Regions from separate parts of the Terrabacter terrigena genome, predicted to be linked through region 1. Evidence: predicted binding sites of a transcription regulator. Region 1 holds the regulator's gene; the other holds the start of a gene.

What was found. Region 1 encodes LexA, which represses DNA repair genes until DNA is damaged. Its sites were predicted from a motif close to TCGAACANNTGTTCGA; they were not measured.
Region 2: the regulator LexA is predicted to act here: its motif matches at 2,590-2,605, upstream of ACFQ2V_RS06830 (DUF6504 family protein).

What each region holds. Positions count from the first base shown of each region.
Region 1 is NZ_JBHTKH010000009.1:124,479-128,679, forward strand. Features, by position in the region: gene ACFQ2V_RS14655 (Sir2 family NAD-dependent protein deacetylase) at 1-493, shown strand, start outside; gene ACFQ2V_RS14660 (hypothetical protein) at 634-1,536, opposite strand; gene lexA (transcriptional repressor LexA) at 1,626-2,324, opposite strand; gene ACFQ2V_RS14670 (LysM peptidoglycan-binding domain-containing protein) at 2,576-2,980, shown strand; gene ACFQ2V_RS14675 (hypothetical protein) at 3,263-3,646, shown strand; gene ACFQ2V_RS14680 (alpha/beta hydrolase) at 3,646-4,201, shown strand, end outside.
Region 2 is NZ_JBHTKH010000003.1:193,493-197,693, reverse strand. Features, by position in the region: gene ACFQ2V_RS06845 (hypothetical protein) at 1-369, opposite strand, end outside; gene ACFQ2V_RS06840 (DUF4126 domain-containing protein) at 530-1,267, opposite strand; gene ACFQ2V_RS06835 (phosphatidylinositol-specific phospholipase C/glycerophosphodiester phosphodiesterase family protein) at 1,584-2,462, opposite strand; gene ACFQ2V_RS06830 (DUF6504 family protein) at 2,716-3,093, shown strand; gene ACFQ2V_RS06825 (SAV_6107 family HEPN domain-containing protein) at 3,128-3,595, shown strand; gene ACFQ2V_RS06820 (DNA polymerase III subunit alpha) at 3,601-4,201, shown strand, end outside.

The DNA.
Region 1 (4,201 bases):
GGTCTGCCTCACCTGCGGCGAGTACACGTCGCGGATCGGCTTGCACGAGAGGATGACCGAGGCCAACCCCGGCTTCATGACCCGCTTTGCCGAGGCGGCAACCTCGTTCGGGTCGCAGTGGGGCGAGCAGGTGCGGCCCGACGGCGACATCGTGCTCGCCGACGCCCTCGTCGAGTCCTTCCACGCGCCGAGATGCCTGGTCTGCGGCAACGACACCGTCAAGCCCGACGTCGTCTTCTTCGGCGAGTCGGTGCCCAGGGCGCTCGTCGAGCGGTGCTTCGGCCTCGTCGAGGCGGCCGGCGCCGTGCTCGTGCTCGGGTCGTCGCTGTCGGTCATGAGCGGCTACCGCTTCGTGCGCCGGGCCCACCAGCGCGACGTGCCCGTCGCCATCGTCACCCGGTCCGCAACCCGGGGCGACGCCGAGGCGACGATCCGCCTCCACGCGCCGCTCGGCGACACCCTCACCGCGCTGCGCGAGGCGCTCGGTCACTGATCGGGGCGACGCCGGTGCCCGCCCGAGGGCGAGCCGAGGTGGTGTGCCGTCCTGCCGGAGGTCGGGACGGGGCCCGACGACGCGCGGCTCTGACGGGCCGGGTCTGGGGGTGCGGGCTCGGCCTCGGCGCTCGAGGTGGCCTACTCGGCGGGGGCGCCGAGGTCGCGGGCCTCGTCGGCCGAGACCTCGCCGAGGTCCCACAGCTCCTTCGTCTGGACGCCCCAGTACGTCGCGAACAGCACGATGACGATGACCTCGGCGACGAGGACGACGTGGGCGAAGCCGGTGACGGTGAGCTTGGCGACGACCGTGGCGGCGAGCGCCAGCGTGAGAGCCAGGGCGATGGCGAGGTAGATGCGGCGGTAGCCGCGGCCGTCGTCGTCGCCGACGGCCCGGTGGCGCTCCACGGTGCGCAGGGCGCTGAGGACCATGACGGCGATGATCCCGGCCACCATGGTGACGGCGGCGATGCCGTGGCTCAGGGCGATGAAGCGGTCGCGCAGGACGAGGAAGAGGGTCAGCTCGACGAGCAGCACGCCGCCGCACGCCAGGGTCACGAGTACCGACCGCGCGGTGGGGCGGGCTGACGCGTCACGCATCATGGCGCCCCGCTTGAGCGCTGCCACGATCACGGCCGCGATGACCGCGACGACCACCAGCGACCAGATGTTGTTGCGCACCGCCGCGGCGATCTCGCTCGGGGTCTGGGCGTACGCGTTCGGGCCGCAGCGGTTGTCGGGCACCGTCGGGACCATGGCGACGACGAACGCCATGAAGCCGGAGAAGTTGAGCAGCACGTCCTCCTCGGAGGAGTGCCCCTTGTAGGCGATGAGGCTGGCGCCCAGCGCGCAGAGTGAGCCGACGAAGACGGTTCTCGCGGGCGTGTAGTAGTAGGCGCTGATCGACCCGAGCCAGCAGCTGTGGTCGGTCTCCCACCACCACTGGTAGGCCACGGACAGCAACAGCATGAGCAGCAGGGCGATCATCGCGCCCCGCAGGTAGCGGTAGGTGTAGACGACGTCGCGGGTGCGCCCGGCTGCCATGGCGGTCTCCTCTGCGGGACTCACGTCCTCAGAGTCTGGCGTCCGCCGCGGCGATGCGCCTGCTGGAAGGGCCGCGGCCGGACCGCCCGTCAGATGCGGCGCAGGACCGCGGTGACCTTGCCGAGGATCGTGGCGTGGTCGCCGTCGATGGGGGAGAAGTCCTCGTTGTGCGGCATCAGCCAGACGTGGCCGTCGACACGCTTGAAGGTCTTGACGGTGGCCTCGTTGTCGAGCATGGCCGCGACGACGTCGCCGTTCTCGGCGTGCTGCTGCTGGCGCACCACGACCCAGTCGCCGTCGCAGATCGCGGCGTCGACCATGGAGTCGCCGTTGACCTTGAGCAGGAAGAGGTCGCCCTCGCCGACGAGCTGCTTGGGCAGCGGGAAGACGTCCTCGACGACCTCCTCGGCGGTGATCGGGACGCCGGCGGCGATCTGCCCCAGCACCGGCACGTAGGAGGCCTCCGGACGGGCGTCCCCCGAGTCGGTCTCGGTGTCGTAGTGGTCGCCGCCGCGGCTCCCGACCTCCTCGGCCGTCGCGTCAGGAGAGACGATCTCGAGGGCGCGGGGGCGGTTGGGGTCGCGCCGCAGGTAGCCCTTGGCCACCAGGGCGTTGAGCTGGTGGGAGACGCTGGAGGGGCTCGCCAACCCGACGGCGTCGCCGATCTCGCGCATGCTCGGCGGGTAGCCCCGGCGGTCGACGGAGTTGCGGATCACCTCGAGCACTCGCCGCTGACGCACGGTCAGTGCGCCGCCGGTCTCGCGATCGGGAAGCTCGGTCACGCCCATGGTGTCCCCTTCGTCGGCTCGTCAGACCGTGCGCTGGACCGGCTTCGTGAGCGGCTCGCGAGCTGCTCGAGGGCCAGTGTCAGTGGTGGCTGGTGAGGTGTGTGGTGTGAGGAAAGAGTACCGAGGTTCGAACACAGTTGCCAAACACCTGTTCGATGCGTGTCTCGACTTCCTCGAACATACGTGCTACAAATCGTACAGACGTTCTATCGAACACGTGTTCGCCAGATCAGGAGCAAGGGGAGGTCACCATGAGCGCCATCGTCCTCGAGACCGTTCGTCAGCCGCAGACCAGTGAGCCGCGGCCCGTCGCGCGCCCGCACCTCGTCCTCGTCCCGACCGGGCGCGAGGCCGTCCGCGCCGCCCGGTCCGCGCGGCCGCCGCTTCGCCTGACCCGCTTCGGTCGTTTCGTCGTCGCGCTGCTGGTCGCAACGGTCGTCTCGCTGCTCGCGGTCGGGCTGGCCGGCCAGCTCGCGTCGGCGTCATCCGGCTCGCGCACCGTCACGGTCACCTCGGGGCAGACGCTGTCGGGCATCGCCGCACACGAGCTGCCGCAGCTGTCCGTCACCGACGGCGTCGTCGAGCTCCAGGTCGCCAACGGCCTCAGCACCACCGAGATCCACGTCGGGCAGCAGCTCGTCATCCCGGGTCGGTGACGCCCGGGCTCTCCAGGATCACCGGGGCTCGAGGTTCATTGCGTATGCCGTGCACTCGCCGTGCGCTCGCCTCGCCCCACCCCATCGGCCGCGTTGGCTCCACCTCCAGCGGCTGGCGGTAGCGGCGCTTCGACCCCGTCGTTCCCGCCCGGACGCCGCACCCCCGAGGAGGGGGTGCGGCGTTCTGCTGTCCACCCGCTCGGTCCATCGGGGCTGTGGATGACGCCGACCGGGTCCGCCACCGGCGACCTAGCGTGGTTGCTCTCGGGAAGGGAGCAGGGGATGAGATACGAGATCGACACCGCGACGCTGCGAGCCAGCGCCGCCACCATCGAGGAGGTCCTGGCCCAGGTGCGCCGGCTCGGGGTCGTCGACGACCTCCGCCCGGTCGGGGCGGCCCTGCCGGGGGGCCGCTGCGCCTCGGGCCTGCCGCAGGTGGCGGCCGCCTGGCAGACGCGCCTCGCGTCGACGCAGTGGGAGCTGCGCGAGCTCGGTCGCTTCGTGAGCCTGGCCGCCGATGGCTACGACGCAGTCGAGCAGGCGGCGCGACAGGTGCTGGGCAGCACTGCGGGCAGCACTGGGGGCAGCGCTGCGGGCAGTACTGGGGGTGGCGCCCGGAGTGGTTTCCCCGGTGTCGTCCGCGGTGGCGCCGACGGCAGCACGTGATGACTGCGGCAGCGATGGGCGGCGGCATCGCCGTGCGCGACATCCGGGCCGGCCGTCCGCAGCTGCTGCTCGAGGTGAGTCGGCGTCTGGAGGCGCGCCGTCGCAGGCTCCTCGTGCTCGCGGAGCTGGTGCTCTGGCGGCGGGCTGCTGCCCCTCGCTGGTCCGGTGCCGGCTCGAGCGCGGCGGCAGACCGCTACGGCACGGTGGTCGCCGGGCTGGGGCAGCTCGCGGGCAGCATCGCGGTGGCAGGCCATGCCCTTGGGCACGCGGCGCAGCGGCTCCAGAGCGCCCTGGATCTCGTGGGGCGCGCGGACCGCCGGGCCGCCGACGAGGGCGCGTGGGTCGACGACGACGGCCGGCTGTTCCTCCCGGTTCGCGCCTCACTCGGCGATGGCGTCGGGGAAGCCCACCGGGCGCGCCTCGACGACCTGCTCAGGGCTGAGGTGGACGCCTGCCTCCAGCAGGCTCGGCGTGCAGCCACGCAGACCGACGAGGAGCTGCACCGGGTGCTCCTGGTCGCCGCCCGCGGAGTGTCCACGGCCGAGCCGGGCGGAT
Region 2 (4,201 bases), on a different contig from region 1:
GACGTGCGTCCCGTCGGCGCGCACCATGTGCGCCTCGTAGACGCCGTCGGAGTCGGTCTCGACACGCTCGATCGTCGCGGTCGGCTCCTTGGCCCTGGCCGCGGCCGTCACCCTGTCGGCCGTGTCACCGGTGAGCAGCGCCTCGTCGGAGCGCATCGGCTTGCCCGGGTCGGTGTTGCCGTTGCCGTTCGCGCGGTCACCCGGGGCGCCGCCCGTCCCCTCGCCGAGCTGGCCGTACACGGCACCGTTCGCGGCCACGCTGCTCGTACCGGTGGTCTCGTCGGCACTCGCGAGGGCGGCCCCGCCGAGCGCGAGCGCCGACGCGGCCACGATGCCGGCGCCGGCCAGTGCGATGGTCTTGTTCTTCATGCGTTCCACTCCTTCGATGGGGCTGGCCTCGTGCCAGCTGGATCCACCGTCGGAGAAGGTCCTGTGCCAAGGCCCTCGCGGTCGTGGGGGCGCCCTGTGAGCTCGTGCGTCTTGCTGTGAGCCATCCAGCGAGGTGTCCCCGGTCGCCCTGACCCGGCGGTCAGGTCTCCTGGTCGAAGGGTCGTTCGGGGCCGCGCTCGGCCGGTGGCACCGGGGGAGCGCCGGACGAGCGGTCGCGGCCGAGGCCCCGCCCGTGTCGGCGCCCGGGTTCGGGACGCGGCCCGCCGGCTCCGGCCGACGGTGCGGCGATGCCCATCCGCTCTCCCCAGGCGTCGTAGCGCCGCTTGTAACGCCTGATGCGGGCCGCGAGCTTGTAGACGAGGAACGCGCCGAGGGCCAGGAGGAGCAAGGCGATCGCCGCGGCCCACCACGGGTGCGCGATCGCGAGTGCCATGACCCCCGTGACCGTGACGTCCTCGGTGGTGCTGACGACGACGTTGCTCGCCGGTTCGGGGGAGGTGTTGACAGCGGCTCGAAGGCCGGCCTTGATGCCGTGCGAGATCAGCGCCGTGACGCCTCCGGTGGCGGCACCGATCGCCGCGTCGAGCCCGGCCGTCTCGTGGCCGATGAGGTAGCCGATGGTCGCGCCGACGGCCGGCCTGACGACCGTGTGCACGGAGTCCCAGACGGAGTCGACGTAGGGGATCTTGTCGGCGAGCATCTCGACGGCGAAGAGGATGCCGGCGGCGATGAGGACGTCGGTGCGGGCCAGGGCGTCGGGGACCTGGCTGAAGCCCCAGATCTTGTCGGCCAGCCCGAGGACGAGCACGACGGCATACGCGTTGACCCCGCTGCCCCACCCGGTGGTGAAGGCCATGGGGATGAGCTCGGCGCCCACGGCGCTCCTTCGGTCGTGCGCCGGTCGCAGGTACGCCGGTGCATCCAGTGCCCGGACCGGTCGGCCGAGCTCAGGTCCAACGTCACCGACGCTCCCGTATTCCCTCGCGGCGTGCAACGGGACGCGCTGGCGGGAGGGTGGCCGGCCGCGGGCAGCGGAACGGGTCCGATCCGTGAGCGGACAGGACCCCTGCGCCTCTCCGTTCGCGGACCGGACCCGCGGCCCCAAGCCTGCCGGGGCGCGGACGGGCGAACCTGAGCACGGTTACTCAGGTTCGCCCGTTTCGTGCACGTGTGCCGGGTGGCCGGCTGCGGGGTCAGCTCTCCTGCGGGTCGTGGGTGAGGAGCCACGACTGGAGCCCCGCGAGGTCGTCGGTGTTGTAGACGTCGACACCGGCCGCGAGCTCCTCGGCCCAGACCGTGTCACGGGTGTCGCCGGTGGCGTCCGGCGTGGCCCAGAAGCGGATCTGGAAACCTTCCGCGTGGGCTCGGTTCACGTACGAGCGGAGCAGGGCACGGTGGGCGTCGGTGAACGGTCCGCCCGTGTAGCCGACGGCCGACCAGTTGTTGCTGACGAGTGGCATGAGCGTGGGGGAGATGCCCTTGCCCAGGTCGGTGAGGCGGCCGTCGTAGAAGGACCGGCGCGTCGTGGCCGCCTGCATGGCCGGCAGGTCGCGGTTGCCCGAGACGACCGCGGTGACGGCTCGTTGCTGCACGCGACCCTGGCGGTAGACGGTCATCAGCTCGGGGTACGCCGCCAGCTGGCGCTCGATGACCGGCCAGGTGGCGGGGCCGTCGGACTTGACGTCGATGAGCAGGCGCAGCTCGCCGGCCCAGCCGGGGTAGACCGACCCGCCGTTGGCGCGGAACCGCTTCACGAGCGGGTCCAGGTAGTGGCTCCGGAGGGTCCGGGTCAGGTCCGGGCCGTCGTGGCCGAGGTAGAGCTCGCCGTCGACGAGCCAGACGTCGGCCTCGACCGAGGTGAAGCCGTGGTCGAGGGCGTCGGTGAGCGGCCGTGCGTGCTCGTAGTCGTTGTGGGCGTGGGCCCGTTCCAGGGGCTGGGCGGTGGCACGGTCCGGGTTGCCGGTGGCACGGTACGGGTTGCCGGTGGCCTCGAGGGCCGTCGCCGTGGCGGTGCCACCTCCCGTGACGAGGAGGGTCGTGGTGAGGACGATGAGGACGCGTCTGAGTCTCATGCCCTCCACCCTGTTGGTCCGGTTCTGCCCGTCGGCCACGTCGGGGTGAACGGCAGGCGACGGTTGTGGACCGGGCGTCCTGGCCGTTCTTGACACGGTGTCGGCGCCGGGGGTTACGCTCTTCACATCGAACAAGTGTTCGAACTTTGTTGGTTTCGTCAGTCAGTCGTCGGTTGGTTGTCGGGCCGCCCGTGTGGGGCGCGGGTGGTCCGGGTCGTGATGTCCGGCCCGACGTGTCCGAGGGAGACGTGTCGTGGTGCGTAGGTTCAGTGACTCCGTCCAGGTGAGGGTTCGGAGAAGAGAGCAGGAGCGGGAGAAGGGCCGGGAGGAAGAGGCGCCCGGGTCCCCCGCGGGGCAGGCGCCGGAGGCGTTCATCTGGCGCGGTCGCCTCTACGTCGTGCGCGGCGTCCTCGCCCAGTGGCGCGAGCGGCGCGCCTGGTGGCGCGACGCGCTCGAGGCCGACGAGGCGCAGGTGCGCCCCGGCGAGACGCTGGTCGCAGCAGCGGCCGAGCAGCACGTCTGGCGGGTCGAGGCGAGCCCGGGTTGGTCCTTCGCGCCCGGGGTCTACGACCTCGCCCACGACGAGTCCCCGAGGGGCGACCAGTGGTCGCTCGTCCGGGTCTCCGACTGAGACCGACATGAGACGAGAGAGGAGAGCAACCACCATGACAGCCGCCCACGACCTGCGACGTCCACCCATCTCGGCCGCCGTGCTCGACCTGCTCGAGCGGGGCCGCGCGACCCTCGAGTCCGCGTGCCGCACGAGCGATGCGTCCGAGCGCTACCGCGACTCCCACCTCGGCGCCCTGCGGGCTGCGGCGGCCCTCGTCGCCGCTCGCACCGTGCCGTCGCCCCGTTCCCGGCCGCGCAGCGTCTGGCAGGTGCTGCCCGGCGTGGCCCCCGAGCTGGGGGAGTGGGCCGCCTTCTTCTCCGCGTGCTCGGCCCACCGGTCGGTCATCGACCGAGGCGGTCACATCAGTGCCCGCGAGGCCGACGACCTGCTGCGTCAGGCCGAGATGTTCCTCGAGATCGTCCAGGACCTCCTCGGGGTCCCGGCGACCATGCCGTTGCCGCAGTCGATCACCCCCGTCTCGGCCACCCCCGTCCCGAGGAGCCGGGCGAACAGCGCGTGAGCAGCATGACCACCACTACCGCTTCCAGCACCACCGGCACCGCAACCGGCACCGCAACCGGCACCGCACCCGGCACCGCACCGTCGCCGGTGGAGGGCATCGGCCCGGCGCGCCGCCGTTCCACGGCAGGTCACGGTGAGAGCTTCGTGCACCTGCACGTCGCGTCCGGCTACTCCATGCGCTACGGCACGGCCAAGCCGCACCAGCTCGTCGAGCGAGCCGCGGCCTTCGGGCAGCCGGCCCTCGCGCTGACCGACCGCGACGGGCTCTACGGCGCGGTGAAGTTCGTGCGCTCCTGCATGGAGCACGACGTCGCGCCGGTCCTCGGTGTCGACCTCGCCCTCGGGCTTGAGCACCCCGAGCGACAGCGTCGACCCGTGCGCACCCCGGTCCGCGGTGGGGCACTCGTCGACCCCCGCCTGCCACGCGTCACGGTGCTGGCCCGTGGCAGCGCCACCGGCCTCGCACCGGGGCAGGGCTGGGCCGCCCTCTGCCGGCTCGTCACGGCGACCCACCTGCGTGGAGAGCGCGGCAACCCGGTCACCACCGCGGGCCTCGTGGCCGAGCACGCGCGTCCGGTGGCCGGCGGCCCCTCCCGGCTCGTCG